Regions from separate parts of the Rhizobium sp. AN80A genome, predicted to be linked through region 2. Evidence: riboswitches for the same ligand, from Rfam matches in the RefSeq annotation. Region 2 holds a riboswitch; each other region holds the start of a gene.
The links. Region 2 has a riboswitch for cobalamin ahead of cobU (bifunctional adenosylcobinamide kinase/adenosylcobinamide-phosphate guanylyltransferase). Riboswitches for the same ligand answer to the same signal wherever they lie in the genome.
Positions count from the first base shown of each region.

Region 1: another riboswitch for cobalamin. It lies ahead of P3R82_RS04355 (ABC transporter substrate-binding protein); the one in region 2 lies ahead of cobU (bifunctional adenosylcobinamide kinase/adenosylcobinamide-phosphate guanylyltransferase).
Region 3: another riboswitch for cobalamin. It lies ahead of bluB (5,6-dimethylbenzimidazole synthase); the one in region 2 lies ahead of cobU (bifunctional adenosylcobinamide kinase/adenosylcobinamide-phosphate guanylyltransferase).

Region 1 covers NZ_JASJPX010000001.1:928,097-938,067, forward strand. The annotation lists gene eutC (ethanolamine ammonia-lyase subunit EutC) at 1-418, opposite strand, end outside; gene P3R82_RS04335 (ethanolamine ammonia-lyase subunit EutB) at 411-1,796, opposite strand; gene P3R82_RS04340 (class I SAM-dependent methyltransferase) at 2,055-2,858, opposite strand; gene P3R82_RS04345 (ABC transporter ATP-binding protein) at 2,865-3,635, opposite strand; gene P3R82_RS04350 (iron chelate uptake ABC transporter family permease subunit) at 3,632-4,633, opposite strand; gene P3R82_RS04355 (ABC transporter substrate-binding protein) at 4,669-5,700, opposite strand; cobalamin riboswitch at 5,945-6,185, opposite strand; gene P3R82_RS04360 (cytochrome c family protein) at 6,234-6,620, opposite strand; gene P3R82_RS04365 (ABC transporter substrate-binding protein) at 6,803-8,035, opposite strand; gene P3R82_RS04370 (aldo/keto reductase) at 8,059-9,111, opposite strand; gene P3R82_RS04375 (TIGR04076 family protein) at 9,122-9,472, opposite strand; gene P3R82_RS04380 (GntR family transcriptional regulator) at 9,465-9,971, opposite strand, start outside.
Region 2 covers NZ_JASJPX010000003.1:682,923-692,893, forward strand. The annotation lists gene P3R82_RS14920 (LysR family transcriptional regulator) at 57-998, shown strand; gene P3R82_RS14925 (entericidin) at 1,149-1,304, shown strand; gene P3R82_RS14930 (hypothetical protein) at 1,311-1,658, opposite strand; gene P3R82_RS14935 (cobyric acid synthase) at 2,083-3,546, shown strand; gene P3R82_RS14940 (chloride channel protein) at 3,543-5,333, opposite strand; cobalamin riboswitch at 5,579-5,973, shown strand; gene cobU (bifunctional adenosylcobinamide kinase/adenosylcobinamide-phosphate guanylyltransferase) at 6,284-6,802, shown strand; gene cobW (cobalamin biosynthesis protein CobW) at 6,808-7,857, shown strand; partial or broken gene cobN (cobaltochelatase subunit CobN) at 8,081-9,971, shown strand, end outside.
Region 3 covers NZ_JASJPX010000003.1:924,392-934,362, forward strand. The annotation lists partial or broken gene P3R82_RS16075 (3-deoxy-7-phosphoheptulonate synthase class II) at 1-1,071, shown strand, start outside; gene P3R82_RS16080 (pilus assembly protein TadG-related protein) at 1,127-2,866, opposite strand; gene P3R82_RS16085 (TadE/TadG family type IV pilus assembly protein) at 2,863-3,285, opposite strand; gene P3R82_RS16090 (DUF1003 domain-containing protein) at 3,459-3,983, opposite strand; partial or broken gene P3R82_RS16095 (LTA synthase family protein) at 4,071-5,967, opposite strand; gene P3R82_RS16100 (hypothetical protein) at 6,242-7,075, shown strand; cobalamin riboswitch at 7,101-7,284, shown strand; gene bluB (5,6-dimethylbenzimidazole synthase) at 7,324-8,010, shown strand; gene P3R82_RS16110 (DUF2865 domain-containing protein) at 8,023-9,153, opposite strand; gene P3R82_RS16115 (NADP-dependent malic enzyme) at 9,325-9,971, opposite strand, start outside.

The DNA.
Region 1 (9,971 bases), on a different contig from region 2:
CGAGCGCGACTGCATTGATGTCCACTGCGCTCGACGACAGACCATCGGCAATGGTGATCACAACGTCGCACCCCTTGGCGTCAGCCGGCAAGGCGGCGAGACGCTCGACCGAGGCGCGCGACAATTTGCGGCCGAGATCCGGCCGGCGCAAATAGCTGCCGCGATCCTCGGCCATGCTTTCCACCGAGACGACATCCAGCCCGAGCGCCTCTAGATCGCTCTTCAGCCTGTTCTCGTCGACGGTAGACCATACCGCTTCGCGGGCGCGGGCATGATCAAGCAGGAAGGCCAGTTGCGCCCTGGTCGGCGCGCCCGATCCGAAACGCCCGAGTGCGACGCGCGCATCGGTCATCTCGGTGAGATCGACGGTGGCTGGCTGGCAATCGGTTCTGAGTTCGGCGGCGTCGGACTTAGACAAGAGCGGCCCTCGACAAGTAATCGGTCAGCATGGCAGGCGCACCCGACAGCGCCCCGGCTTCATTGGTCAGTCCCACGTCGCGAAGCCACGCCTCGAACTCCGGCGCCGGCGGGCGCCCAAGGGTCTCGCGGCAGAACACGGCGTCGTGGTGGGACAGCGACTGGTAGTTCAGCATGATGTCGTCGGCACCAGGCACCGTGATGACGAAATTGACGTTTGCCGCGCAAAGCAGCGTCAACAGCGTGTCCATGTCTTCCTGGTCGGCATCGGCATGGTTCGTGTAGCAAACGTCGACACCCATCGGCAGGCCGAGCAGTTTGCCGCAGAAATGGTCCTCGATGCCGGCGCGGATGATCTGCTTTCCGTTGAAGAGATATTCGGGCCCGATGAAGCCGACGACCGTATTGACCAGCAGCGGATCGAACTCACGCGCGACGGCATAGGCCCTCGTCTCCATCGTCTGCTGGTCGACGCCGAAATGGGCGTCGGCCGAAAGTGCTGCCCCCTGCCCGGTTTCGAAATACATCAGATTGGCGCCCGGCATGCCGCGCTTCAGCGATCGCCCGGCATCCTGCGCCTCCTTCAACAGCGCGAGATCGATGCCGAAGCCTTCATTGGCCTTCTGCGATCCCGCGACCGACTGGAACATCAGATCAACCGGCGCACGCGCCTCGACCGCGCGAATGGCCGTGGTAACATGCCCGAGACAGCATGTTTGCGTGGGTATGGCGAGCCGCTCGCGGATCTCGTCGAGCAGCGAAACGATCCGCACATAATCCTCGACACTGTCGGTCGCCGGATTGACGCCGATCACGGCGTCGCCGGAGCCCATCAGAAGACCATCGATCGCCGAGGCGGCAATGCCGCGGCTATCGTCGGTCGGATGGTTCGGCTGGTTGCGGGTCGACAATCGGCCGGTCAGGCCGAGCGTGTTGCGAAAGCGCGTGACGACCTGCCGCTTGGCGGCGACGGCGATCAGATCCTGCAGCCGCATGATCTTGGAAACAGCGGCCAGCATCTCCGGCGTGATGCCATAGGTGATCGCTTCGAGTACCCGCTGATCGGTTTCAGGCTTCAGCAGCCACTCGCGAAACTCACCCACCGTGAACGAGCTGATCAGCGCGAAGGCTTTGGCGTCGAACTGCCTGGCGATCAGCGCGGAGACCTCATCACTCTCCGACGGGATAACCTCGTCAGCCAAAAACGCCTTCAGCGGCAGATCGGCAAGCGCCATCTGCGCCGCGAGCCGCTCGACCGGCCCGCTTGCCGCGATGCCGGCGAGTTGGTCGCCGGAACGTTCCGGCGTCGCTTTCGCGAGGAGGTCCTTGAGATCGCGAAAGCCGAAACGCGTTCGTTCGATCGTCGTGCTGTATGCCATTGCGGGAGTCCTAGCGTTCAAGGGTTTCAGCCCATCCCGATCCGATCGGGCTGGCTGACAGGTGTATTCCTCCCTTGAGACTGCCGGCGCTCGGCCGTTCGAGACAGTTAGCGGCCTCCCGTGCCGATCACCGCAAGCATGAGCGCCATGCCGTTATCCGCAGATGACCCAGTCCAGCCGATCACGTCAACATGCTCCGATGACAAGACGCCGCAAAATTCGCCGACGGCACCAATTCGACCGCCTTTTGGCGATAGATCAGGCCTCGCCACCGTGCGAGGCGCCAGCGGATTTGGCGACGAGAATGAAGCGCCGGTAGACCAGCGTTCTGAGCTTGTTGCGCAGATTGGCGCCACGTCGCTGCGCCTTGGCTATCGGGCCATGCGACGAAATCTCGAAGTCCACGAAGCCGGCCTGCTTCAATTGCGGAATGAGATCATCCGGCCGCAGCCCGGCGCCGAAGGGGAGCGCGGACATGATCGCCGAATGGCGCTCGCTCATCGCGCCATCATAATGGCGGTCCGCGCCGCAGAAACGATCGATCCGGCGGATGAGCCATGCCGCAGCGCGGCCGAGCCGCGTCGGCTTCGCCCAATCGCCGTCGAACACCAGCAGCGTGCCGCCCGGCTTCAACACCCGATGCCACTCGCCGAACGCCTTTGCGGGATCGGTCAGCGTCCAGACCAGATGCCGGCAAATGATGGCGTCGTAGCAGGCGTCCGGCTCCATCGGGTTTTCCGCGTCGGCGAGCACGAAACGCAGCCGGTCCTTGCCGGCATGCTTGGCATTCGCGACGGACAGCATCGCCTCGGAAAAATCCAGCGCGGTCACATCATGGCCGAGATCGTGGATCAGCGCCGTAACCTCGCCGGTCCCGCAGGCGAGTTCGAGGACACGCAAAGGCGTCGGCCCCAGGTGATCGCGCATCGGCTGCTGCCAGGCATCGAACTCCGGGCCACGCGGTATCCTGTGACCGAAGGCAAGATCGAAAGTCTGCGAACGCTTGGACCAATACTCCCGGATCTCTTCCTTCAGATCGAAGTTGGTTTGTCTGATGGACATCGAACCTCAAGAAATGCAGTCAAGAAAATGAATATGTTGCCGCCCGTGATGCGGCGAACGCTCGATATGGGCGCGCACCCCGAACACGTCGGCGATCAGCTCCTCCGTCAGCACCTCGTCCGCCGGGCCGACCGCGACAAGCCGACCCTGGCTGAGCACGGCAATCCTGTCGCAGAACATGGCGGCGAGGTTCAGATCATGAAGCGCGACGATGCTGGTGATCGGCAGTTTCGAGACCAGCGACAGGATTTCGAGCTGATGCTGAATGTCGAGATGATTGGTCGGCTCGTCGAGCAGAAGCTCGCTCGGCGTCTGCGCCAGGGCGCGCGCGATATGAACGCGCTGACGCTCGCCGCCCGACAGCGTGTGCCAGAGCTGCCGTGCTTTTCCGAGCATGCCTACCTGCCGCAGCGCGTTGTCCACCGCCTCTTCGTCAACAGTGCTCCAAGGCGCCAGCGGACCACGATGGGGTGTACGTCCGAGACGCACGACCTCGGTCACCGTCACCTGCGTCTCGGTCGTGGCTTGCTGCTCGACAAAGGCGACGCGCTTGGCGATATCGCGACGTGGCATCGTCTCGATGCCGGTATCACCGAGCGTAATGACGCCGCTCTTGACCTTGCGCAGCCCGCCGATCAATCGCAGCAGGCTGGATTTTCCGGAACCGTTCGGCCCGATCAGGCCAAGCGTCTGGCCAGTTGGCACCTCGAGGCTCACGCCCTTGACGACAAGCACGCCTGACGTTGCCCAATACACGTCGCTGATGGAAATGCTCATGCGGGTCGCCTCGCCTTGTAGAGAATGAGCGCGAATGCCGGCGCGCCGAAGAGCGCGGTGACCACGCCGATCGGCAGCACCTGCTGCGGGACGATGACGCGCGAGACGATATCGGCGACCACCATGAAGATGGCGCCGGATATCGCCGTTGCCGGCAACAAGCGTCCATGCCCCGGCCCGACCACGAAGCGCGCCGCATGCGGAATGACGAGGCCGACAAAGCCGATCGAGCCGACGATGCTGACCATCGTTGCCGTCAACAACGCGGTGAGAGCTAGCAGTGCGATCCTGATGCCGGCGACCGGAATGCCGAGCGCCGCCGCCGCATCGGTGCCGAAGGTGAACGCATCGAGCGCGCGGGCGTAGAGCATGCAGACGAGGAAGCCGCCGATCGCGACAGGGGCGGCGAGATAGACATCCGGCCAACGCACGCCCGCGAGACTGCCGAGAAGCCAGAACATGACACCGCGCGCCTGCTCGGCATTGGCCGACGTCGTGACGATATAGGACGTCAACGCGTTGAAAAGCTGTGAGCCGGCGACGCCGGCCAGGATGATGCGGTCAGTCCCGCCGCCGGAGCCGGCGGCGAGCAACGAGACCAGCAGGAACGCGGCGACAGCGCCGACGAAGGCGCCGGCCGAAAGCGTCAGGACCCCGTAGCCGAAACCGAGGATCATGACGGCGACCGCTCCGGTGGACGCGCCGGCGGAGATGCCGAGCACATAGGGCTCGGCCAGCGGATTGCGCAACAGCGCCTGCAGCACCGCGCCGCATAGCGCCAAGGCCGCGCCGGCGCTTGCGGCGACAAGCGCGCGGCTCAGCCGATAGTCCCAGATGATGCCTTCATGGATGCGGCTCAGTTCAAAGCCGGTGCCGAATACACGGTTCGCCACGGCCTTGGCCGTCGTGGCGACCGGAATGGGAATCTCGCCGATCGACACGGCGAGACTGATGACAAGGCCCAATGCCGCGGCGGCAATAGCGAAGAGAAGCAGCAGCGTTCCCCATCCCCGGTGGGTTATCGACGCGTGCCTCACTTGGCGAGACCGAAGGACTTGATGCCCGCGGCCAGGCCTTCCAGGCCATCAATGGTGCGGATCGTCGGGTTCATCGACTGCGCATCCATCTCGACGAAACGCCTGTTCTTCACCGCGTCGAGCTGGCTCGTGACCGGGTCCTTTTCCAGAAAATCGATCTTCGCCTTGGGATCGTCCGCGGTGTAGCGACGGCGGTCCATGTTGGCGATGACGATGACCGCCGGATTGGCCTGCGCGATCGTTTCCCAGCCGACCAGCGGCCACTCTTCCTCGGTGCTGACGACGTTGCGGGCGCCGAGCATCTTCAGAATATAGGCGGGAGCGCTGTTCTTGCCGGCGATGAAGGCATCACCCGCCACTTCCTTGCTGGAGAACCAGAAAGCGATCGGCAGATCCTTTGCCGACCCGCCGAGCGACGCAGCGGCATCCGCCTCGCGCTTCTTCAAGGTATCAATCAGGGCTGAGCCGCGATCCTGGACGTCGTAGATCTCAGCCAGTTCGGCGATTTCCCGATAGATCAGCTCCATCGTGAAGAGTTCGCTACGCACGCCGTCGCCGCCATTCGTATTGGTCTTCGCGACGCAATCGGCCGGAGAAACGTAGGTCTTGATGCCAAGACCGGCGAACTGCTCGCGCTTGCCGACCGACCCTTGCGTGCCGACGTGCCATTCGAACTCAGCCGCGACGAGATCCGGCTCCTGGCCGACGACGGATTCAAAACTCGGATCGTTGTCTGCCAGTCGCTTGATCCCCTTGTTGACCTCGGCATAGGCGGGCAGCACCGGTCCGACCCAGACCGCCGTCCCCACCACCTTGTCGGCAAGGCCGAGCGAGTAGAGAATTTCGGTCATGCCCTGGCCGATCGACACCGTTTTCTTCGGCGCGCTGTCGAATGTCACCTGCTGACCGCAATTGGTGATCGTCAAGGGATAGGTCGTCGCCGCGGCCTGGGCGGACGGGAGAAAGGTCGTGAAAGTGCAAGCCGTCGCGATCGAAAGCAGCGCGGTTCGCAGGATGATGCGGTTCATGTTGGTCCTCATGTATGGCTGAAGCCCGCAGCCCACTGGCTGCGGCTGTGAAACTCGAAGCGGGGACCGCCGCGAACGATGCGGAACGACACAGCAAAGCGCTCGCTCGATATCGTGCGGCGGCGAACGCTATCTCGGGATCACGGACATGAGAGTTACGGAGGGGAATAAAGCGGGACCGCGCCAGCGGTTGACGTCAAAAACCATCATATGATGCTCCTCTCCGGACAACCCCGTCCGGGATGGTGGACACTGTTTTGACGGCAGGTCTCCTGGCTTGCGGATATGCGCCTGACATCTGCCTTCCCACGAAGAGCTTTCGCAGTGGCATGGTGCTCCAGAAGAACACCACGAGGACATCAGGCAATCCGCTTACAGTTGCGGGGGCAGCCACGGTCTTGGCCCCATTCGGGTCATCCGCACCGTGTTCCCTATTAATCCCGTCGGAAGTCATCCCTTCGGGAACCATCGAATGAGACTTAGGCGATCAGGCGCCAAGACGTCAAGCCATGACGAACCGACATTCGGCGCGTTTATGGATTGGCTCGCAGGTAGCCGATCAGGTCGTCAATTTCCGAAGTCGTCCAGAGGCCGCCGAAGCTCATCTTCGTGCCCGGCACTTTCTTTTTCGGGCTGGAGAGGAATTCCGCCAGCGCCGCCTCGTCCCAGACAAGCCCGCCGGCGCCGGCCGCTTTCATCGCCTCGGAATATCTATATCCGGACAAGCTGCCCGCGGGACGACCGACGACACCTTTGAGATACGGGCCGAAGCCGCTGCGCTCTGAATCGACCGAGTGACAGGAGGCACAGGACCGGAAGGCCCGTCGTCCATTCTCCAGATCCTGTGCGGATACCGTGGATGTCATGACGAGCAGGCTGGTGATCGAACAGATCGATAGGAGGATTGGACGTTTTTTCATGTGTCGATGGTCTGTCGTTGTGGTTCCGGTTGCCGATGGATCGCGCGGCTGTCACACGAGACCCGGCCTCGTCGTCTTGCACGGCGCGACCCGCGAACGACGCTGTTTACCCAACAAATCATCTGTGCGCCCAGACCAGACTGGTGCGACATGGGAGCACAGCTCCCATGTCGCCTGACGCATTATTGCGCGGCCTTGATCTTGGTCACTTCTTCGGCGCTCAGCTCGCCGAGCGTGGTCACTTCGCCATTGGTGATCTTCCACAAGCGGAACGGACCGGTGATATCGCCATACTTGTCGAAGCTGACGGGCCCGATGACGCCCTCGTACTTCACCGGCTTGCCATCCTTGATGAGCTGCAGCGCCTTGGCGAACTCGGCCTTGCCGGCGTAAATGGGCGTGCCGCCCTCGGCGACGACCTCGGGCATCGCTGCCTTGATGGCGGCCGCGTCGGCCTTGCCGGCCTTGGCGATCGCCAGCGCCACGATCGCGCCGGCGTCATAGGAGCGGTCGGCGGCCGGCGCCGACGGCGAGATGCCGCCGGAGAAGGCTTCGTAGTTGCCATTGAAATATTCCGTGGACGCCGTCGGGCTGGTGCCCGAGGAGGTGCCGTAGGCATTCTCCAGATACTGCGCCCCGACGCTTTCGATGAAGTCCTTGGAGTTCATGCCGTCGTTCAACAGGAAGGTCTGCTTGCCGCCGCCGGAAACCCAGGCGCGGGCAATGGTGGCGCCGTCGACGGGGGTGCTGACGAGATAGAGCGCATCGGGATCACCGGCCATGGCGGCGCTGGCTTCCGAGGCATAGCTCGACTGCTTCTCGTTATAGGGCGTGGTCGAGGTGATCGTGCCGCCGAGCTTCTGGTACGCGGTCGAAAACTCCTTGACCATGTTGACGCCGAAGTCGTTGTTGACGTTGATGATCGCGATCTTCTTCAGGCCCTGATCGATCGCGAACTTCGCGGCCGCCGTGCCCTGCAGCGCATCGGACGTGATGGTGCGGAAGAAGACGCCGTTGGTCTTGCCGCTGCGGCCAAGCTCGGTCAGCGTCGGAGAAGAGGATGCGGGCGAGACCTGCACGACGCCTGCCGGCGCCGTCACCGATGTCAGGATCGGGATAGAGACCGACGAGATGATGCCGCCGATGACGACCGGCACCTTCTTGATGTTGACGAGCTGGGTCGCCTGATCGACAGCGACGTTGCCCTGGCTCTGGCTGTCGCGCGTGTCCGCAACGATCTTGCAACCATTGACGCCACCGGCATCGTTGATATCGCGGAAAGCCATCTCGACGGACTTGGCGCCCGCCTGGCCATATTCGCCGGCCGGGCCGGTCAGTTCCATGACGAGGCCGACGGTGATGTCGCAATCGGCCGCGAACGTCGGCGCCGTGGACGCCGCAAGGGCAGCGACCATGGCGGAAAGCAGGAATGTCGTTCTCATTTTTGTTCCCCTTTGTTGAGATTGTACTTCATGATGCTGCCGTGGCGGCCTTCCCGGTCCCGCTCCAGCGTATAGACGTCGCCGTCGAGCGGCCTTGATTGCGCGAGGATCGCATCGATCTCGGCTCTATCCGTTTGGCTGAGCACGATGTCGGCGATGGCGAGATTGGACTGCAAGTGATCCCTGTTGCGGGCGCCGACGATGACGGCCGCGACGCCAGGCTTGGTCAGCATGGCGGCGCTGGCGATGGTGGCGATATCGGTGTCGTGCCGGTCGGCGATCCCGCGCAGCGTCGATAGCAGCGCCTGGAACAGCTCCCAACCGCCGAAATCGTCGATGATCAGCTTGTACTTCGTCAGCGATCGGTTTTCGAGCGGGTGCTCCGGCTCCTTTTGGCCGAGCCAGCGATCGCCGAGGAAACCGCCGGCCACGGTGCCGTAGCAGAACAGCGCGAAGTTCTTCTCGGCCGCAAGCGCCACCATGCGCTTTTCCGGGCGCCGGTCGAGAAGCGAATATTGCAGCTGCAGCGAGGTGAAAGGCACTCCCGAGCCAATGATCGCCTCGATATGATCCGTGTCGAAATTGGTGCCGCTGATCTTGCCGATCTTGCCGGCCTCATGCAGCTCCTTCAGCCAGCCTGCCGTCTCCAGCCAGCCCTCGATGTCATAGGCCCACCAGTGGAACTGCACGAGATCGAGGCAATCGAGATTGAGCCGCTTGCGCGAGGTATCGATGACGCCTTCGACATAGGCCTTGCTGATGTTTGGCAGGACCGTGAGATCGGGCACGAACTTGGTGTGGACGCGGATGCGCGACAGGGCCTCGGCGCCGCGCAGGTTCCTGTAGGCGACGCGGAAGCGGCCGATCAGTTCCTCGACACCTGTATAGATGTCGGCGCAGTCGAAGGTGGTAATGCCGGCATCGGCGAATGCGATCATGTCCTCGACGGCGCTGTCGCCATCGATCGTACCGTGCCCGCCAGCCAGCTGCCAGCCGCCGCGAATGACGCGGGAGATTTCGTAACCGGGGGCGATGGTGATGCGCTGCATATCTTTCGGCCTATTCGTCATTCAAGGGAACCGCCGTGGTGGCGGCATGGCTGAAACGGCGGATACCCGTGCGAGTGATCCTCAGCCGTGTCGAGCAATTCGGGTCCGGGCAAGCGATGTCGGCGTCCGTCGTCATCCAGTCGTTGCGATCCGTCGGGCGCTGCTTTGCCGCGAGCAGCGGCAACACGGAGGAGAGCGAGTAGATCGAAATCCCCTGCCCTTCCGGCAGGTGCAGCATCTCGCCTTTGAGCTCGAAATGATCGCCCGGCTTGGCGCCGCAGTAGACCGCGCCGCCCTCGGGAATGATCACGTCGACCCTGAGATCGAAAAGATCGAAGCCGTCGTCGATGGGTTCAGCCATGATGGTCTCCCGACGCGTCGCCTTCAGGCTCGGCATCCAGCCGCCCGCGGATCAGATCGAAGGAACGGCTGATGTCGTTGGAGAGCGATTGCATCGCGGCCTCGACATCGCGCTTTTCCAGCGCATCGATCAGCGCCCAGTGATGATTGGTGGCGGCAAGTCCGCCCTGTTCGTCGTGAATATGCGCGGCCTTGCGAATGATCGCGCCCGATTGCAGCCAAAGGCTCTCGACGATCGGGATCAGCACCTGCGAGCGCGCCGCGTGATAGATGTGGAAATGGAACTGCTGGTTCAGCGCCGAGGTGACATGGCCGATGTCCTTGCCATGCTGCTCGAAAGCCAGGTCGCAATCGACATTGACCTGCTTCAACACCGCGAAGTCGGCGTCCGTCAGATTGGGCAGCGCGAGCGCCACCATCTGGCCCTCGATCAGGATGCGGGCGCGGGCGAGATCGTCGAGACGTTCGCGGGTGATCAGCGGCACGCGCACCGAGCGATT
Region 2 (9,971 bases):
CCGAAGTGCTCCGATGACAACCAGATTGAACCGCGATTGACTTTCAATCAAACAAAATGATATTGTGTTATGTATCAGGAAAATTGAAAGATGAGATGATGACAGCTCCGCTTCGCCGTCCCATTCCGCTCCTCGACAACGATGTGTTGCGCACTTTCGTGGCGATCGCGGAGACCGGCAATTTTTCGACCGCGGCCGAGGCTGTTTTCCGAACGCCATCGGCCGTCTCGATGCAGATCAAGAAACTAGAGGAGCAACTCGGCGCCACGCTGTTTCTGCGCGACGCGCGCTCCGTTTCGCTGACCCAGCATGGCGAGGTTCTTCTGTCCTACGCGCGCAACATGTTGGCTCTGTCGAATGAGGCGGTATCGCGCTTCATCATGCCCGAGCTCAGCGGCGTCGTGCGGCTGGGAGCGCCGGAGGATATCGGCGAGCGCATCCTGCCGGGTATCCTGAAGAACTTCAGCGAGAGTTTTCCAGGCATCATGGTCGATGTGACCATAGACATGAGCCTCGGGCTTAGAAAGCGCATGGAGGAGCAGAGGCTCGATCTGGCGCTGATCAACTGCGCCACGCGCCCGCTGCCGACCGATGGCGAGATCGTCTATCGCGAGCGGCTGGTGTGGGCCGGCGCCAAGTGCGGCACAGCGCATCGGCGCGAGCCGCTGCCGATCTCCATCTGGGAAGAGGGGTGCATCTGGCGGCTCGAGGCGCTTGCGCAGCTCGAACGGATGAAGCGGGATTTTCGCGTGGCGTTTCTCAGCGGTCACACGATGGCGCAGCGCGCCGCCGTGGTCTCCGATCTGGCGATCGCGCCGCTGCCGCGCTCCTATGTCGGTGAGGACATGGTCATCCTCGGCGCGCAGGACGGGCTGCCCGAGCTCGGCTCCTTCGATATCCGCCTGTTGACCATCTCGCAGCTGACCGCGCCGATGAAAACGGTGGCCGAAAGTATCCGGCTCGCATTCAGCGAAAAGGCCAAGGCGATCGCCGCCTGAAGCCTTCCGGGCCCCGTGACCTGTGGCCGGCTAATGGCGGTCAAAAAAACGGAAGCCGGCCTGAAACCTTTTTGGGTTCAGTGCGTTATCACCGCGCAGCAGTCGCGCGACTGTCTGCGGAGAGCGGTTTTTAACAAGGGATTTCCGACAATGACCACCACGGTAAAGATTGGTGCTGCCATCATGCTTCTGTTCACCCTGGCCTCGTGCGCCAATACCATCCGTGGCGTCGGTCGCGACACGGCGAACGCCGTCAACGCCACGCAGGATGCCGGTCGCAGCGTCGATCACGCGGCCAAGCGGTAAGCCGGCTCAGATTTTCGCCTGCGGATAGGCTTTGTCCAGCCCGCCGGATGCCGTCAGGCCCTTGCGGAAGGCGCTATAAGCAGGATGCTGGCTGGACTTGGAAGCCTCCATCAACCGAATCTGGAGACGCGGCGGCGCTGCGTCTCCAATCCATTTTCCGAATGCCTCGAGCTTCAGCGAATTCAGGAACGGCGCGCGCGAGGCATGGTCGAGGTAACGGTGAATGCCGTCGAGCAGGCTGTCGTCCTGCGCGGGATTTTCCATGACAAGCGCAACATAGGACTTGTCCTGCTCGCCCAGCGCGGAAAGCCTGGCCGCGATCGTCTCGGGATCGGGAAACGGGGCTGAGGTCATCGTCATTCTCCATGTCGTCAGTCTGTCGTGCATCGCCGGTGGTGGCGATCCGTGTTCGGCGCGTTTATGCAATCGCTTGCTTGCGGCAACCTGTCCCGCCGGCTCATATCGTTGCCGAAACAAAATCGTCAAAACCGCCACAATTCATATTTGGTTAAGTGCTCACTAACCATCCGGTAACGATGTGGCGCTAAGAATAGCGGCGTGGCGGGGGACAACCGCTGCTTTCCCGGATCAGGTATTGCGTCCCGGGGAGCGTGAGCTTCGCCGCGTATGGGCAAAGCGCCAGCGTATTTCGGCAAGCCGCGCGACCTCAGGTCTGCGCGGCTTTCGCATTTAGGGCGCTTGCGATCGGCGGGTTGCGATTGACCGGTACCGAAGCGCCGTTGTACGCCGTCTCCCAGTTTTTCGGAGCGCCGCGCCAATGACCAAAGCCATCATGCTGCAAGGAACCGGCTCGGATGTCGGAAAGACGGTGCTCGTCGCCGGCCTGTGCCGGCTGGCGGCCAATCGCGGTCTTCAAGTGCGCCCGTTCAAGCCGCAGAACATGTCGAACAACGCCGCCGTCGCCGATGATGGCGGCGAGATCGGGCGGGCGCAGTGGCTGCAGTCGATGGCCGCGCGGGTACCGTCATCCGTACATATGAACCCGGTGCTCTTGAAGCCGCAATCGGATGTCGGCAGCCAGATCATCGTGCAGGGCAAGGTCTGGGGGCAGGCCAAGGGGCGCGACTACCAGAGGCTCAAGCCGCAGCTGCTCGACTACGTCACCGAAAGCTTTCACAGGATCGCTCGCGGCGCCGATCTCGTCATCGTGGAGGGAGCGGGGTCACCGGCCGAGATCAACCTGCGGCCCGGCGATATCGCCAATATGGGGTTCGCGACGCGGGCCGGCGTGCCTGTCGTTCTCGTCGGAGATATCGATCGCGGCGGCGTGATCGCCTCTCTCGTCGGCGCGCACACGATCCTGTCCGACGAGGATCGCGCCATGATCTCGGGCTATATCATCAACAAGTTTCGCGGCGACGTGTCGCTGTTCGACGACGGGATCGCCGCGATCGGTCGGTTCACCGGCTGGCCCTGCTTCGGGGTGGTGCCGTGGCTGAAGGCGACGGCGCGGTTGCCGGCCGAGGATTCGGTGGCGCTGGAGCGGCTGGCGCGGGGCAAGGCGGGGGCGCTCAAGATCGCCGTTCCGGTGTTGCCGCGGATTGCGAACTTCGACGATCTCGATCCACTGCTGGCGGAGACGGATGTGGAACTGGTTTTCGTGCGCGCCGGCGAACGGTTGCCTGTCGATGCGCAGCTGATCGTCCTTCCGGGTTCCAAATCCACCATTTCCGATCTCGCCGATTTCAGGGCGCAGGGCTGGGACAATGATCTCGCCGCGCATGTCAGGCGCGGCGGACGGGTCATCGGCATTTGCGGCGGCTATCAGATGCTGGGCCGGATGGTCCGTGATCCGCTTGGGGTCGAAGGGAGCGTGCACGAGATCGAGGGGCTCGGGCTGCTCGAGGTCGAGACCGTCATGGACGCCGAGAAGACGGTCCGCAATAGCGTGGCGGTTTCGGCCGAGACCGGCGAGCCTCTTTCGGGCTATCAGATACATCTCGGAACGACCGAAGGCGCCGATCGGGTGCGGCCCTTCGCGATCGTCGACGGCGAGCCCGACGGAGCGATCTCGGGCGATGGGCGGATCGCCGGCACTTATCTGCATGGGTTGTTCGCGAGTGACGGCTACCGGGCCAGGCTGCTCGCAAGCTTCGGCCTGACCGGCCAGAGCCATAATTATCGTGCCGGCGTCGAGCAGGCGCTCGACGAGGTTGCCGCCGAGCTCGAAACCCATCTGGACAAGCGCTGGCTGGATAGCCTGCTCAGCCCGCAAGACTAGATTTCGCCCGAGACCTCGCGGCGGCGGCGGTCCAGTTCTTCGCTGTAGCGACGTAGCGTGTGGGCTTCGCTGAGCTGGCCGACCACGGTGCGTTCGACGAGATTGTTGACGACGGCGAGCGCTTCGCTCTCGGTCTTGTCGAAGATCGCGGCGGCCTGCTTGGCGTTCATCTGCGGCGTCAGGAAGTCGTTGCGGTAGCGCACGAATTCGTCCAGGCCCTTGCTCTCGTCGGCGGTGTCGGTGAGGTTGGCGTAGATATCGGGAACGAGCACGAGGCCAGCATATTTGCCGCTGTCTTCGACCAGGATGACGCGCTGCGCCGAGCCGATCGGGAAGCTTTCCTTGAAGGCTTCGATGCTGGTGCCAACCTTGGCCGTCTTGACGTCGGCGCGCATCAGCTTGTTCACCGTCAGATTGCGAATCCAGCCGACATCGTGGGCGCTGCGGATACTTTCGCCACGCAGGTGGAAGCGCCATGTGGCGAAGGAGTAGCCGAAGGTGCTGCGTACGACCAGCGAGGAGGTGATGACGGCGGCGAGAACCAGCACGGTGATCGGAAAGTCGCCGGTGATCTCGAGCGCCAGGAAGGTCATGGTCAGCGGCCCGCCGATGACGGCAACGGCAAGCGAGCTCATGCCGACGACGGCATAGATGATCGGCGTCAGCGACGCCTGGGCGAAATAGGGGGCCGAGTAGGCGAAGAACTTGCCGAGCAGCGCGCCCATGAACAGCGAGGCGAAGAAAAGACCGCCTCTGAACCCGGAACCGATCGAGATCGCCGACGCAAACGCCTTCAGCAGAAACAGACCCACCAGCGCCGGAATGGCAACATCGCGGGCGAGATTGAGTTGCAGGGCACCGTGTCCGGCCGACAGTACCTGGGGGGTCACCAGTGCGAGCAGGCCGACGACGATGCCGCCGAGCGCGGGGCGAAACGGGAGCGCGATCGAGCTGCGGCGGGCAAGCTCCTCGACGAAGGCGACGCCCTGCATGATCAGGATGCCGATGCCGGCGCAGAAAGCGCCGAGCAGGATGGCGGGTATGTAATCGGCGGGCATGACGGTGCCGAAATCGCCGATATCGATGATGAAATCGCTGCCGCCCAGCCAGCGGGCGATCAGCGTGGAGACGAGCGCCGAGACGACGACCGGTGTCAGCGAGACGATCGTGTAGGTGCCGATGATCAGCTCGAACGCATAGAAGGCGCCCGTGAGCGGCGCATTGAACGCGGCCGCGATGGCGCCCGCCGCGCCGCAACCGACGAGCACGCGAAGGTCGGCGCGGCGCAGTTGGAGCTTGTAACCGAGCTTTGAGGCGATGCCCGAGGCCAGCTGGGTATAGCCGGCCTCCAGGCCCACCGAGGCGCCGAAGCCGTTGGAGATCAGATTCTGGATCGCGACGATGATACTGTCGGTCAGCGACAGGCGGCCGCCATGCAGCGCGTTGGCCTCGATCGGGTCGACCATCGGCTTCTTGCGGGTCTTGGCCAGCACGTACATCAGGAGGCCGAGCAGGACGCCGCCGGCGACCGGGGCCGCCATCAGCAGGAATTTGTCGTTGATCTCGGACGAACTCAGGCGTTCGACGTCGCTGATGCCGAAGATCAGGCTGTGCATTTCACGCGAAATCAGGCTCATCGCGGTCACCGCGAGGCCCGAGGTGACGCCGACCAACGCGCCGGCAAGCACCATGCCCATTTCGCTGCGCCGCAAGAGCGCGCGCATGCGCCCGACATCGAGAAGCGTGTGAATCGGGCCGAGCTGTCGGAGATTGATTTTCAGGCGCATGGTGGGAAAATTGGGCGGGCGGCGGCCCGTTCAAGGTTGTGCGGGAATGGGGATAAAGCGGTGCTGGCCGCTTGCGCTGCAAATGCGGCGAAAACCCGGCCGGCACAACAAGTTTTTTTTGACATTAAGTCCATGATTATAGACGATAAATCTGGTAGAGATGATCGTCTTTGGAATGCGTCTCGCCAATTTGGCTGGTGGCGGCGTTTGGCGGTCGATTGACTTCGCGGCCGCGCTTGCCTAACGATGGATCGATAACGGATGGTTCCGGATCGCCAAAAGCGATGCGGATGAAAAGGGAATGTGACGGGGTGGACCCAACCAGGGCGCCTTCATCACAGCCGACCCCGCGACTGTAGAGCGGTCAGGGTCTTCCGTCCGGCGTCGGATGCGCTCTTGCCTGATGCCTGCGTGGTGCAGGCGGACAAGGGGCTGAAGGCGGCGGAAAAGCCACTGGCGATGCAAGCCATGATCAACCGGGGTTGGACGCCTCCCTATCTACGAATCGTCCGCCTTTTCATGATTGCAGCCGGGAAGGCGAGGAAGATCCGATGGCACGATCGGGAGAGCCACTTGCTGCTCTCCCGATCGTCGCCTGGACCCGCGAGCCAGGAGACCTGCCACTCGTGCCGGGCGCAAAGCCCAACCCGGGGCGCTTTGCCCGATGCCAGCACGGAGGTTGTCATGGCAGACAATGAGATTTTGGCGTCGGCGTCAGGCCGGACGCTCGCGATGTTCGATATAAGCTCCCTCATTCCTGTGCTCGTCACAGGAATCCAGCCACCGTGCGTCCGCGCGGTGAATGACTCTTTTCTGCTGGGTCGGTGGTCTCTCGCGCCCAAGGACTTGGGCGCACTGGATTCCTGTGACATCGCCCGAGCCAAGCTTGGGCACAGGAATGAGGGCGATCTTGGCGGGTCGCGGCGCTCGACAATGGAAGCCGTTCCGGCATGACCACGGCTTCCTCCACCCTCATCCTCGGCGGCGCGCGCTCCGGCAAGTCTCGCTTCGCCGAACAACGCGTCATCGACAGCGGCCTCGAGCGCCACTACGTCGCCACCGGGCGTGCCTGGGACGAGGAGATGCGCGCGCGGATCGACCAGCACAAGGCCGATCGCGGCGACCTGTGGACCACGCATGAGGAGCCGCTCGATCTTGTCGGCCAGCTGGCCGCGATCGACGGCGGGGGGCGGGCGGTGCTTGTCGACTGCCTGACGCTGTGGGTCACCAATCTGATGATGGAGGAGCGCGACATGGCGGCGGAATTCGCGGCGCTTGCCGCCCACGTGCCGCGCGCCAAGGCGCGCCTCGTCATCGTTTCCAATGAAGTCGGCCTCGGCATCGTGCCGGACAATCGCATGGCGCGTGAGTTTCGCGACCATGCCGGCCGGCTGCACCAGATGATCGCGGCGGTCGCCGCGGACGTGTATTTTATCGCGGCGGGACTGCCGCTGAAAATGAAGGGTTGAATTTTATGAGCCAGCAGAAGATCCCCGCCACCGTCATCACCGGCTTTCTCGGCGCCGGCAAGACGACGATGATCCGCAACCTGCTTTCCAACACCAATGGCAAGAAGATCGCGCTCATCATCAACGAGTTCGGCGACCTCGGCGTCGACGGCGAGGTGCTGAAGGGCTGCGGGGCGGAAAACTGCACAGAGGACGATATCATCGAGCTCACCAATGGCTGCATCTGCTGCACGGTCGCCGACGACTTCATTCCGACGATGAGTAAGCTCCTGGAGCGCGAAAACCGGCCTGATCATATCGTCATCGAAACCTCCGGTCTTGCCCTGCCGCAGCCGCTGGTCGCCGCCTTCAACTGGCCTGACATCCGCACGCAGGTGACCGTCGATGGCGTGATCACCGTGGTCGACAGCGCCGCCGTCGCCGCCGGCCGTTTCGCCGACGATCACGATGCCGTCGAAGCCCGCCGTGTCGAGGACGACACGCTCGATCACGAAAGCCCGATCGAGGAGCTGTTCGAGGACCAGCTCACTTGCGCCGACATGATCGTCCTCAACAAGACCGACCTGATCGACGGCGCCGGCCTTGCTCGTGTGCGTGAAGAGGTTGCCTCGCGCACCGCGCGCAAACCGGTGATCATCGAGGCCAAAAACGGCGTGGTGCCGACGAGCGTGTTGCTCGGGCTCGGCATCGGCACCGAGGAGGATATCGGCAACCGCAAGTCCCACCACGAACTCGAGCACGAGGACGGTACGCCGCACGACCACGACGAATTCGACAGCTTCGTCGTCGATCTCGGCCCGGTCGCCGATCCCGTCGCCTTCGTCGAGAGCCTGAAGGGCATCATCGCCGAACACGACGTTCTGCGCCTCAAGGGCTTCGTCGATGTCCCCGGCAAGCCGATGCGCCTGCAGCTGCAGGCGGTCGGCAGCCGCATCGACCACTATTTCGACCGCGCCTGGGCATCCGGCGAGACGCGCCGCACGCGGCTGGTGGTCATCGGCCTGCACGAGATGGACGAGGGCGCGGTGCGTGAGGCGATCGAGGGTCTGGTTTAAGGTTGATGGTTGGCATGGGCGGTTGTCGATTTGAGGATGGTTTGACTGGTGCGGTGTGGCCCCCTCATCCGCCTGCCGGCACCTTCTCCCCGTGGGGGAGAAGGGATATGCCGCAACGTCTCGTTTCCTCTTCTCCCCAGCGGGGAGAAGGTGCCCGTAGGGCGGATGAGGGGGCCGCGCACTCTACGCCTGCGACCAATATTTCCCGTAAAGACCTAACGCCATGCACCTTCTTCTAGCCCAGCAGGGAACGATCAGCGACGGCGAGGAGGCGATCGATCTTGGTCAGTCTCCCGCCGACATCCTGTTCCTCTCCGCCGCCGACACGGAACTGGCGGCGGTGGCGGTCGCGCAGGGCCGGCGTTCCGGCGCGCGGTCGCTGCGCATCGCCAGCCTGATGAACTTCAAGCATCCGATGTCCGTCGATGCCTATGTCGAGCGCACGGCGCGGCATGCCAAGCTGATCATCGTCAGGGCGCTGGGCGGCGCCAGCTATTTCCATTACGCGCTGGAGGCGCTGCATGCGGCGGCGGCCCGACACGGCGCGCTGATCGCGGTGCTGCCGGGAGATCCGAAACCGGACGCGGGCTTGACGCCGTTTTCGAATGTACCGCTCGAGGATCTGAATGCGCTCTGGGCCTATCTGATCGAGGGCGGTGACGCGAATACGCATGCGTTTCTTGATTATGCCGAGGCGATGCTGTCCGGGGCGGAGAAGCCGGAGGCGGCGGCCCCCCTGATGAAGGCCGGGGTCTGGTGGCCGGGGCGGGGTGTTGTCGGGGTCGAGGAGTGGCGGCTGCTGTCGGCGGGTGGCTTACCCCCCTCTGTCCTGCCGGACATCTCCCCCACAGGTGGGGAGATTGGCTGGGAGCGCCCGCTCGCTCCAGTCTCAACTGTTTGGCTGGGAGATAACAACGAGTCGATCTCCCCCCTTGTGGGGGAGATGCCCGGCAGGGCAGAGGGGGGCGCTACGGGCGAGACGCCAGCGGCTACAGACCGTCCCACCATCGCCATCTCCTTCTACCGCGCCCTGGTGCAGAGCGGTGAAACCCGGCCCGTCGAGGCGCTGATCGAGGCTCTGATCGCTCAAGGAATCCGGCCGCTGCCGGTCTTCGCCTACAGCCTCAAGGATCCCGTCTCGAAGGGCATCCTCGAAAGCGTCTTCGCGATCACCAGGCCCGACGTCGTCATCAACACCACCGGCTTCGCCGTGTCCGCGCCGGGTGCGGAACGGCAGCCGACTGTGCTGGAAGCCAGCGATGCCGTGGTGCTGCAGGCGATCTTTTCGGCGTCCTCGAAGGAGGTGTGGGAGAGTTCCTCGCAAGGGCTGTCGGCGCGTGATCTCGGCATGAACGTGGCGCTGCCCGAGGTCGATGGCCGAGTTCTCTCGCGAGCGGTCTCGTTCAAGTCGGCGGCGCGCTATGATGCGCTGGTCGAGGCCAATATCGTTGCCAGCGAGCCGGATCTGGGACGCATGGCTTACACCGCGCGTCTGGCCGCCAACTGGGCGCGGCTTCGCCATGCCAGACCGGTGGAGCGGCGGGTAGCGCTTGTGATGGCGAACTATCCGAACCGCGACGGCAGGCTCGGAAACGGCGTCGGTCTGGATACGCCGGCCGGCACGATCGAGGTGCTGTCGGCGATGCGCAAGGCCGGCTATCCCGTTGGTGACATCCCCGAGAGTGGCGATGCGCTGATGCGCCACATCATGGACGGGCCCACCAATTCCGGTCGCGACGGCAAGGTCGTCCGCGAGACGCTTTCAATGAGTCGTTACAGGGATTTCCTCGCAACTCTTCCGAAAAAGATTCAAGACGAGATCGGCGCGCGCTGGGGCGGGCCGGAGGCCGATCCCTATGTCGTGGATGGCGTCTTCGCGCTGCCGTTCACGCGCTTCGGCGATGTGCTCGTCGGCATCCAGCCGGCGCGCGGTTACAATATCGATCCGAAGGAAAGCTACCATTCGCCGGATCTTGTGCCGCCGCACGGCTACCTAGCCTTCTACGCCTTCCTGCGCCACGAATTCGGCGCGCATGCGGTGATCCACATGGGCAAGCACGGCAATCTCGAATGGCTGCCCGGCAAGGCGCTGGCGCTTTCGGAAAGCTGCTATC
Region 3 (9,971 bases), 240 kb from region 2:
TTCCGGTCGTCAAGGTCGGCCGTATCGCCGGTCAGTTCGCCAAGCCGCGCTCGTCGGGCATCGAAACGCTCGATGGCGTGTCGCTGCCGAGCTACCGTGGCGACATCATCAACGGCATCGAGTTCACCGAGGAAGCGCGCATTCCGATCCGGAACGCCAGGCCATGGCGTACCGCCAGTCGGCCGCGACGCTGAACCTTCTGCGCGCCTTCGCGATGGGTGGCTATGCCAACCTCGAGAACGTGCATCAGTGGATGCTCGGCTTCATCAAGGACAGCCCGCAGGGCGAGCGCTATCGCAAGCTGGCGGATCGCATCAGCGAGACGATGGATTTCATGAAGGCGATCGGCATCACCGCCGAGAACCAGCCGAGCCTGCGCGAGACCGATTTCTTCACCAGCCACGAAGCGCTGCTGCTTGGCTATGAAGAAGCGCTGACGCGCGTCGATCCGACCTCGGGCGACTGGTACGCCACGTCTGGCCACATGATCTGGATCGGCGACCGTACGCGCCAGCTCGATCACGCGCATGTGGAATACTGCCGCGGATCAAGAACCCGATCGGCCTGAAGTGCGGCCCGACGCTGCAGGCGGACGATCTGTTGAACCTGATCGACGTCCTGAACCCGCAGAACGAGGCCGGCCGTCTGACGCTGATCTGCCGCTTCGGCCACGACAAGGTCGCCGAGCATCTGCCGCGCCTGATCCGCGCCGTCGAGAAGGAAGGCCGCAAGGTCGTCTGGTCCTGCGATCCGATGCATGGCAACACGATCACGCTCAACCACTACAAGACCCGCCCATTCGAGCGGATCCTGTCGGAAGTCGAAAGCTTCTTCCAGATCCACCGCGCGGAGGGCTCGCATCCCGGCGGCATCCACATCGAGATGACCGGCAAGGACGTGACCGAATGCACCGGCGGCGCGCGCGCCGTGACGGCGGAAGACCTGCACGACCGCTACCACACGCATTGCGACCCGCGTCTCAATGCCGACCAGGCGCTCGAACTCGCCTTCCTGCTCTCCGAGCGGATGAAGAGCGGCCGTGATGAGAAGCGGATGGCCGTCAACGGCTGAGGCTGATCGCCTGCTTAGACTGTTTGAATGAGCCCGGCCATCGCGCCGGGCTTTTTCATTGCACCAGCACGGATTGCTGGCACCGCGCATCGGTGAAGCGCACATCGGCCTCGCCGATCTTGATGCCGAGCATCAGCAGCGTGTTGTAGAGCACCTCGTCGAGCGGAGCGGTGACGCTCGACAGCGTATCGGCGATTGCCTGCATCACCGCCTTGTTGGTCCCGAGCGTCAGCACCAGCAGCTGGATCTGGATATCGGTGCCCGCGATCAGCGACTGCACGGCGGAGGTGAGCGTATCCCTGGTCGAGACGTTCTTGATCGTCTTGTTGGTGATGTCGTTCGGCTGGAATGTCAGGCGTGTCTTGCTGGTATTGGTCAGGTTGATGTCGGCGAGCGCGTTCACCTTGAGGAGCAGCGCGTCGATGATGGTGGCTGATGTGACGCGCGGCTTGGTTCCGAAATTGGCCATGGCGGTCGGGTCGACGTCGCCGAGCGCGATTTCGGCGACGCCAGGCACGACGTCGACGCCGATGCTGGCGCTTTTCGGACCGCCGCCGAGGCAGGCGAAGTTCGCGAGCTTGGCTTCCGCGTAAGCGGCCTCGACATAGAGCGGCACGCGCAACTTGATGCCGGCGATGGCGCTGAGCCCGGTCACGCCGGCTTCGATGGCAATGCGGATCTGCGCCGTCCTGACGGCCGATCCCGTCGTGCCGATGGCATTCGAGGCGATCCCCTTGGGGCGTTCGCCGATCGCGATCTTCAGCGTGACGCTGGTCAGCCCCGGAACGGTACCGGCGAGATTGACCCCGACCTGCTTTCCCTGGTTGGCGGCGAAGGCGCTTGCCGAGATGATGTCGAGCGCGCTGGCTTCGAGCAGCAGGTGCGATCCGGAGCCGATCATCCGCTCGCCGACGGAACCGAGGCTGATGAGGTTCTGCAGCTTGACCTTGATCTGCGTGGTGCCGAGCCCCTTCGACAGCGAGGTGATCGCCTTGTTGACCGATGGCGTCAGCCCTTGCGTGGCGGCCAGCGTGTCGAGCAGGCGCGGATAGGAGATGTCGGTCGCCAGCAGTTCCTCATAGGTGCCGGCGGTGAGATTGAGCCTTGTCGCGAGAAGATCGAGATAGGACAGGAGGTCGATGTTGGCGGAGGCGAGCGCGTCGTAATCCACCGCCTTCAGCGACACCGTCGTGCCGAGCAAGCCACCGAGAACGGCGTTGAGCAGGCCGCCGTTAAGGCTTGCGTGGCGCGAGCCGACCGAGAAGGCGGCGAGCTTGGAGGCGGATGCCGTTCCCGTGGCGCTCAGCGTCGGGGGCGGGATGATGGCGGCGGCGAAGGTCAACTGCGCCTTCTGCTGGATCGCAACCTTGACGGCATCGTAGGGCTGGGTGCCGGCCACGAAGCGCTGTTCCAGCGGCACGTTGGGATCGGCGAGATAAATCCCTGGCGTGTACTGGACGACGGCATCGAAAGTGCCGAGCTGGGCGGCGTTCAACAGTTTCGTTCCGGATGATGTTGCGTAAGCGACGCCTGACTTTACGGCGACGTTCAGGCCGTTTTGCTGGAAGTTTGTCACCAGATTGCCGGCGGCGTTGTTGATGTCGGAGGCCGCGACGATGGCGCCGATGTCGCTCAATTGCTGCAGGCGGCGCTGTTGCAGCGTCATCGCGCCGAAATCTATGCCGAGCGCCAGCGTCGAGATGATCAAAGGCGCGCTGAGCGCGGCCATGATCGCGATATTGCCATCCCGGCGGGCGCAGAGGCCCGCCAGATATCGCCTTACGCCTGCTTTCATATACCCCCCATGCGGATGGTGGCGAAGCGGCGGATCTTCGTGTCGGGAAGTGGAAATGTATAGAGATTCCAGATCGGTAGCGCGCTGGCATCATACTCCGTCGTGACCGTGAACTGGTTGGCGTTCGTGGGGTCGGTGGCGACGGTGACCTGAAGCTTCTTGCGATCGATCAGGGGATCGTTGAGGGTCGACAGCGCGATGTAATTATTGACGAGCTGGGCGCGTTCCTGCTCCGACAGGCCGGCCACCGCCGTGCGCGCCGCGTCCGCCGTCAGCTGCTGCAGCGCATGGGCGGCGCTCAGGTAGATGCCGTAGGCGATCAGGGTGAGAAGAACGAGCAGGAAGACCGGGGCAACGATGGCGAACTCGATCGCGGCAGCGCCCTGCCGATTGGCGAGAAGACGTCGGGCATTCCTCATGCACTGCACTCCTTGCGATGATCCTCGCCGCAGCGAAGACAACCGAAGGATACATTTGTCCGTCTTAATTTTTACTTACCTAATAAACCACATGCGTGTACCCGCGAGATATCGGAGTGTACGGAAATGACGCGCCGTGCCTGTGGCCGGCTAAATTTTCGCTCACCCGGATGTCAATCGCCGAGCTTGCGGGTGAGCTTGGCGATATCCTCGCGCAGGGCGGCGATTTCGGTCATCACCTGCATGTCGATCTTCTGATGCAGCGACAGCACTTCCAGCTCGGCCTTCAGGTTGACCTCGTAGTCCTTGGCGGCCTCGAAGCGGTCGCGCTCGGCCTGCCTGTTCTGCGACATCATGATGATCGGCGCCTGGATGGCGGCGACCATGGAGAGGACGAGATTGAGGAAGATGAAGGGGTAGGGGTCGAAGGCACCGGTGGCGAGAATGATGGTGTTGACCACGCACCAGACGGCCAGAAAGACCAGGAAGGTGGTGATGAAGGCCCAGGAGCCGCCGATGCGGGCGATGTTGTCCGCCATCCGCTCGCCGAATGAGGATTCGGCGCTAAGGGCGGCGTTGATATCCGTCGAAATGACCTTGCGCGCATGCGCCTTCGCCAGCACGCGCTTTTCGATGTCGCCGAGTTCGTTGGCGGATTTGTCGAAATGCAGGTGGACCAGACTGGAGAGATTGTTCATGGCGCGACTCCCGATCAACTTGTGTTGGCGGGGAGTATTCCGTTCTGCGCCAGGAATGCAATGCAGCAAGATGCGCGAATGCCAGACTCAGGTGCCCTCGGCCTTCAGCCAGGCGTGCTGCGGGAAGAAGCGTTCGATGCTCTGCCCCTTGCCGAACATGACGTCGTATTGCAGGTAGCGGTAGTCGCGGACCAGCGGATCGACGGTCTTGGCGTCGCGGATCCAGTCGGGGGAGGCGGCGTTGTCGCGGGCGATCAGCTGGTAGCGGTCGACGACCGGGTATTTCTTCTGCACGCGGCCGAGAAAGCCGGTGTAGAAGGGGTGCTCGTAGCCGGCGAATTTCAGCAGGTGATAGGGCAGCTGCGACGGGCTGATGGTGCCGACATCCTGCTTGACGCCCTTCCTGTTCGACCAGATGACCAGCGGCGTCTCGTGTTCCTGCTTCATGACATCGACGGAGGCGCGACGGGTCGCGACCTGATCGGGCATGTAGCCGGTGTTGGTATAGACGCTTCCAAGGGGCGGCAGATGATCGCCCCAGAGCACGATGATGGTCTCGCGATCACGCCTGGACGCCCATTCGGTCAGCATCCTGAAGCTGTCGTCGGCCTCCTTGATGCCCTGGGTATAGGTGCCGAGCGTCGTGCGGTCGGCGTCGGTCAGACTGCCGGCGATGTCGACCGTGTTGCTGGCATAGCGGTTGGCCTCGTAGGGTCCGTGTCCCTGCAAGGTGACGCCGAAGAAGAAGAAGGGCTGATCGAGCCCGTCGGCCTCCTGCATGATCTCCCGCATCAGGCTGTCGTCGGAAGCGAAGATACCGCGCTTTTCCATGGCCGGCATGGTTTCCTCGGTGCGAAACTCCTCGAAGCCGAAATTCTTGTAGACCTCGTTGCGGTTCCAGAACCAGCCGCTGAACGGGTGGAGCGCACGGGCGGCATAGCCTTCGCCACGGAAGAAGGTGGCGAGCGAGGGGACGTCGTTGCGGATATATTGCTGGTAGGGGATGCTGCCATAGGGCAGGAAGGCGTTGGAGAAGCCGGTCAGCGCCTCGAATTCGACATTCGAGGTCATGCCGCCGAATTCCGGCGAGAAGACGTGGCCGGACTGCGCGGCGCGAATGGTCGGCATCGGGTCCTGCTGGAACTCCAGCGTCTTCAGGCGCGTCGGATCCCAGAAGGATTCTGCTCATCAGCATGATCACGTCGGGCTTGTCGCTCGGCCCCTTGATGTAACCGTAATTGCGCGACGGGATCGCGTCGAGCGCCTGCGTTCCAAAGCCCGCGGGCGAGGCGACGTCGGCCATGGGTATGTTGAAGATGAAGGCGAGGATGAAGCCGTTGCTGCGGTAGTTCTCCTTCTGATCCCACATCATCGGCACGACCTGCAGGCGGTCGCGAATATAGGAATACTGCGAGTAATCCATCAGCGAGCCGAAGGCGGCGATGACGGGAACCGTCAGGCAGAGATTACGGATGCGATTGCGGCTTGTCATCTTCGGCAGGCGGCGCCAGGCATGGCGCCAGGCAAGCAGGAGACCGGTGACCGAGAGCAGAATGCCGACGGCCACCGCCACCGCCGTCATCGGCCGGTCGCGTACCATGACGGGAAGCAGTTCGAGGATCTGGCGGCCGAACAGCATGTCCGAGGGATAGAGCGGATCGGAGAGATAGTGCTGTTTCTGGTTGGATATCAGCGCCGGCACCAGCACGAGCGGCAGGACCACCAGCGCCGACAGGAAACGTCGCCCGAGCGCCGCATCGACGCACAGCATGACGACCGTCAACATGACGACCGTCGTCATTCCCGGACGGGCCATCGACGTCAGGAAGGCGCCGACATCGGTGACGCCGCCGCGCGAGATCACTTCGACAGAGAACGTCGCGAGCAGCGCCATCACCGCAGTCAGGGCGACCGCGATCGAGCCGCGCAGGATGGATGGACGGGTTTGGGAGCCGACGCCACCATAGAGCACCGCCTCGCGCATTGCCGCTCCGGACCTTAAAACTTGCGCGATCAATGTCGGAACTCCAGCGTCATGATAATGTCATCGAACTGTCACATCTTTGTCATGAACGCCAGATGAACCATGGTTGTTTCCCGGCCTTAACGTTTTTTTGATCACAAACTTCTCGACGCCCGGTTGTCCCGGGCCAGATGGACACGGCGGCAGGGCCGGGCGACGCCGCGACTGCGCGATCCTTGCGCGCCCGATTTAGCTGTCGTAGGTCTTTAAGGTGTTCGCGTAAGAGGAGGTTTGCATGCGCAGTTCCGTCGAGATCCACAACATCAGGACGGGCGAGACCCGTGTGATCTGGCAGACCGAGAGGCTGGTGGAAGCGCCCAATTACGCCCCGGACGGAAGCTATCTGCTGCTCAACGACGAAGGCTTGCTCTACCGGCTGGCGCTCGACGGATCGGCGAAGGTGGAGAAGGTCGATACCGGTTTCGCGACGGCCTGCAACAACGACCACGGGATTTCGCCCGATGGCACGAGGATCGTCATTTCCGACAAGATTGAGTTCGGCAAATCGGCGATCTACACGCTGCCGATCGATGGCGGCACGCCACAATTGGTGACCACCAATCATCCCTCCTACTGGCACGGCTGGTCGCCCGACGGGAAGGAACTCGCCTATTGCGGCATTCGCGACGACGTCTTCGACATCTACACGATCGACGTCACAGGCGGCGAGGAACGGCGGCTGACGCATGGCGAGGGGCGCAATGACGGGCCGGATTACTCGGCCGACGGACGCTGGATCTACTTCAATTCCAGCCGCACCGGCCTGATGCAGATCTGGCGCATCCGCCCTGATGGAACCGGCGTCGAGCAGGTGACGCACGACGATTACGGCAACTGGTTCGCGCATCCATCGCCCAGGAACGACAAGGTCGTGCTCATCTCCTACGATCCCGATGTCTTCGATCACCCGCGCGACAAGCATGTGCGGATGCGGATCATGGATATGGATGGCAGCAACCTGACGACGCTGTTTACGCTCTTCGGCGGGCAGGGGTCGATCAATGTTCCGAACTGGTCACCTGACGGTGACGCGTTCGCTTATGTCCGATATTTCCCGGTCGAAGCTTGAGCGATTGCATCCGGCGCGGTTTGTCGGCATAGGTGGCGCGTCGGGTGCCCGCGCGCTTGCGGGAGAATCGGGAATTCGGTGCAAGACCGGAACGTGCCCAACGCTGTAAGGCCGACGTCTGCCGCTTGATGCCACTGGCGATTTGCCGGGAAGGTGCCGCAGACGGATGAAGCCAAGTCAGAAGACCGGCCCGACATCCATAGACTGACCGCCTGGACAGCGGCCGGTTGTGTTGTTGGGGATTGACGATGCGACCAGACCAATCTGGCTCTCTCACGAGCGCCGGTGCCTTTTCGGCGAGCGAGCGCGACGCCGTTTATAGAGCCATAGAGACCAGACGAGACGTGCGATCGGAGTTTCTGCCTGATCCGGTACCGGATGACGTCATCGGGCGGCTTCTCTCGGCTGCCCATCACGCGCCTTCGGTCGGCTTCATGCAGCCGTGGAATTTCATCGTGGTGCGCGACGAGGCCGTGCGATCGGCCGTGTGGGAGGCTTTCGCCAAGGCCAATGCCGAGGCCGCGGAGATGTTTTCCGGCGAGCGTCAGCAGGCCTACCGCGCCTTGAAGCTGGAGGGCATTCGCACCGCGCCCGTCGGCATCTGCGTGACCTGCGATCCGGATCGCTGCGGCGAGGTGGTGCTGGGGCGGACGCACAACATGCGAATGGATTCCTACTCCACCGTCTGCGCCATCCAGAACCTGTGGCTTGCGGCGCGTGCCGAAGGCGTCGGCGTCGGCTGGGTCAGCATCTTCCACGAAAGGGATCTGAAGCGCGCGCTCGGCGTGCCTGAGCGGATCGAGATCGTCGCCTGGCTCTGCGTTGGCTATGTCGACCGGCTTTACGAGGAGCCGGAACTCGCCGCGAAGGGATGGCGGCAGCGGTTGCCGCTGGACGAGCTGGTGTTTGCGGATCGCTGGGGCGGGGGCGTGTAGCCGGCGATGCCCCTACCGCTTCGGCGCGGGTGCCGGCGGCTGTTGCTGCTGCGCGCCCGGCATGGCGGGGTTCTTGAGGTCGATCGTACCCCGGTCGCCGGCAAGGAACTGTGGGCCGACCTGGCGCACCTTGCCGGCTGTCGGATCGTAGGGACGATCGGGGACCTGCGGCTGGGGCGGTGGCGCCGGCTGTTGCGGCGTCGCGTTGCTCTCGGGCTTGGCGATGGCGGGTTTCGGGGTTTCGATCGATGTGATCGAACTCTGCTGTGGCGGAGGCTCGCCGACCTGCTGGTTGCGGCGCATCTGTTCGTAATAGGCGGGCAGATTGCAGCTGCAGGACGACGTCTCGCCGGGCTTGCGGTTCTTGTAGGCGAAGGCATACGGCATGGCGCTATAGGGAGCGCCTGACGAGGCCGAGATCATGCTGTCCGTCTCGCCACTGGAGACGTCGCGATAAAAGAGCTCCGTCTGGATGCCGGGGCACATCTGCTGGCAGGTGCTGGCGTCGCGGGCGAAATCGAAGGAGGTGGCGTTCGAGCGGAGCGGGAAGAATCCGCCGTCGCAGGTGCGCACGCAGACGGTATTCAGATTGGAGAGCGGCTGGCCACTCGGCGAGAACGTGTAGGAGCGCTGCCGCTCGCCACCGAGCGGAATGAAGGTGTCATCGCGCATCGCCTGATCGTCGATGCTGGGCGGGCTCGCATATTGCGGTTCGTCATACTGCTGCATCGGCGCATTGCAGTTGTTTTCATCGAGGGCCGCGAACAGCTCGTTGCGCAGGCGGGCGTCGGGGCTTTGCGCGCGCAGCTGGTCTCGGCGCATCTGCAGGTTGGCGATGTTGTCGAGCATCTTCGCTTCGGCCTGATCGAGCTCGCCGCAATAGCCGGCATTGTCGCCGCCGATGATCACCATGCTGCCGCTGCTGCAGCCGTTGCGGCGCAGGTCGCTGCGCAATTTGCGAAGCTCGATGTTCTGCTCGGCGATGGCGCTGGCGAACCTGCGGACCTCGGGCGAGTTGCCGCCGATCGTCTCGGGTACGGTGGCGAGACGAGCGCGCAATTGGCCGCAGATCGGCGCCATCTGCGCATAGGCGGGGGCGGATAGGGCAATCAGAAATGCTGCGGCCATATTGAGGCGGATCAAGGCATCGTCCCGTCAGTGAGCAAATACCGAATGGCGAAGGGCGGACCATGGCCCGCCCTTCGATATAACCTGCTTGTCTTAACAAGCTGCCGCTCAAAGCCTAACGCATTTCCGGCGTTCAAGGCAAATCACGCCGGTACACATCCGCGCGGGCCAAATCAGGCGGCCAGATCAGGCGGGTTGCGAGGCCTCGACGACCGCGAGCGCGGCCATGTTGACGACGCCGCGCGAGGTGACCGACGGCGCCAGGATATGGGCGGGCATGGCCGCGCCGAGCAGGATCGGGCCGACATGCAGGCCATCGATCATCGACTTGACGACGCCAAGGGTGATGTTGGCCGCATCGAGGTTCGGGAAGACCAGGAGGTTGGCTTCGTCGTGCAGCGTCGTGTTGGGCATGACGCGCTTGCGCAGCGTTTCGGAAATCGCGCTCTCGCCATGCATCTCGCCATCGACCTCGAGATCGGGCGCGGTCTCGCGCACGAGCTGCAGGGCGTCGCGCATCTTGGTGGCGCTCTCGGATTCACGCGAGCCGAAGTTCGAATGCGAGACCAGGGCGGCGCGCGGCGTGATGCCGAAGCGCTTGATTTCCTCGGCGGCGAGCACGGCGGATTCCGCCACTTCCTCGGCCGTCGGGTTGAACGTGACATAGGTGTCGGTGAAGAAGGTGGCGCCACGCTGCGAGATCAGCAGGCTGAGCGCCGAGAAATCGCGGACATTCGGGCGCTTGCCGACGATCAGGCGGACATCGCGCAGGTGCTTCTCATAGCGGCCTTCGAGACCGCAGATCAGCGCGTCCGCCTCGCCACGCTTCAGCG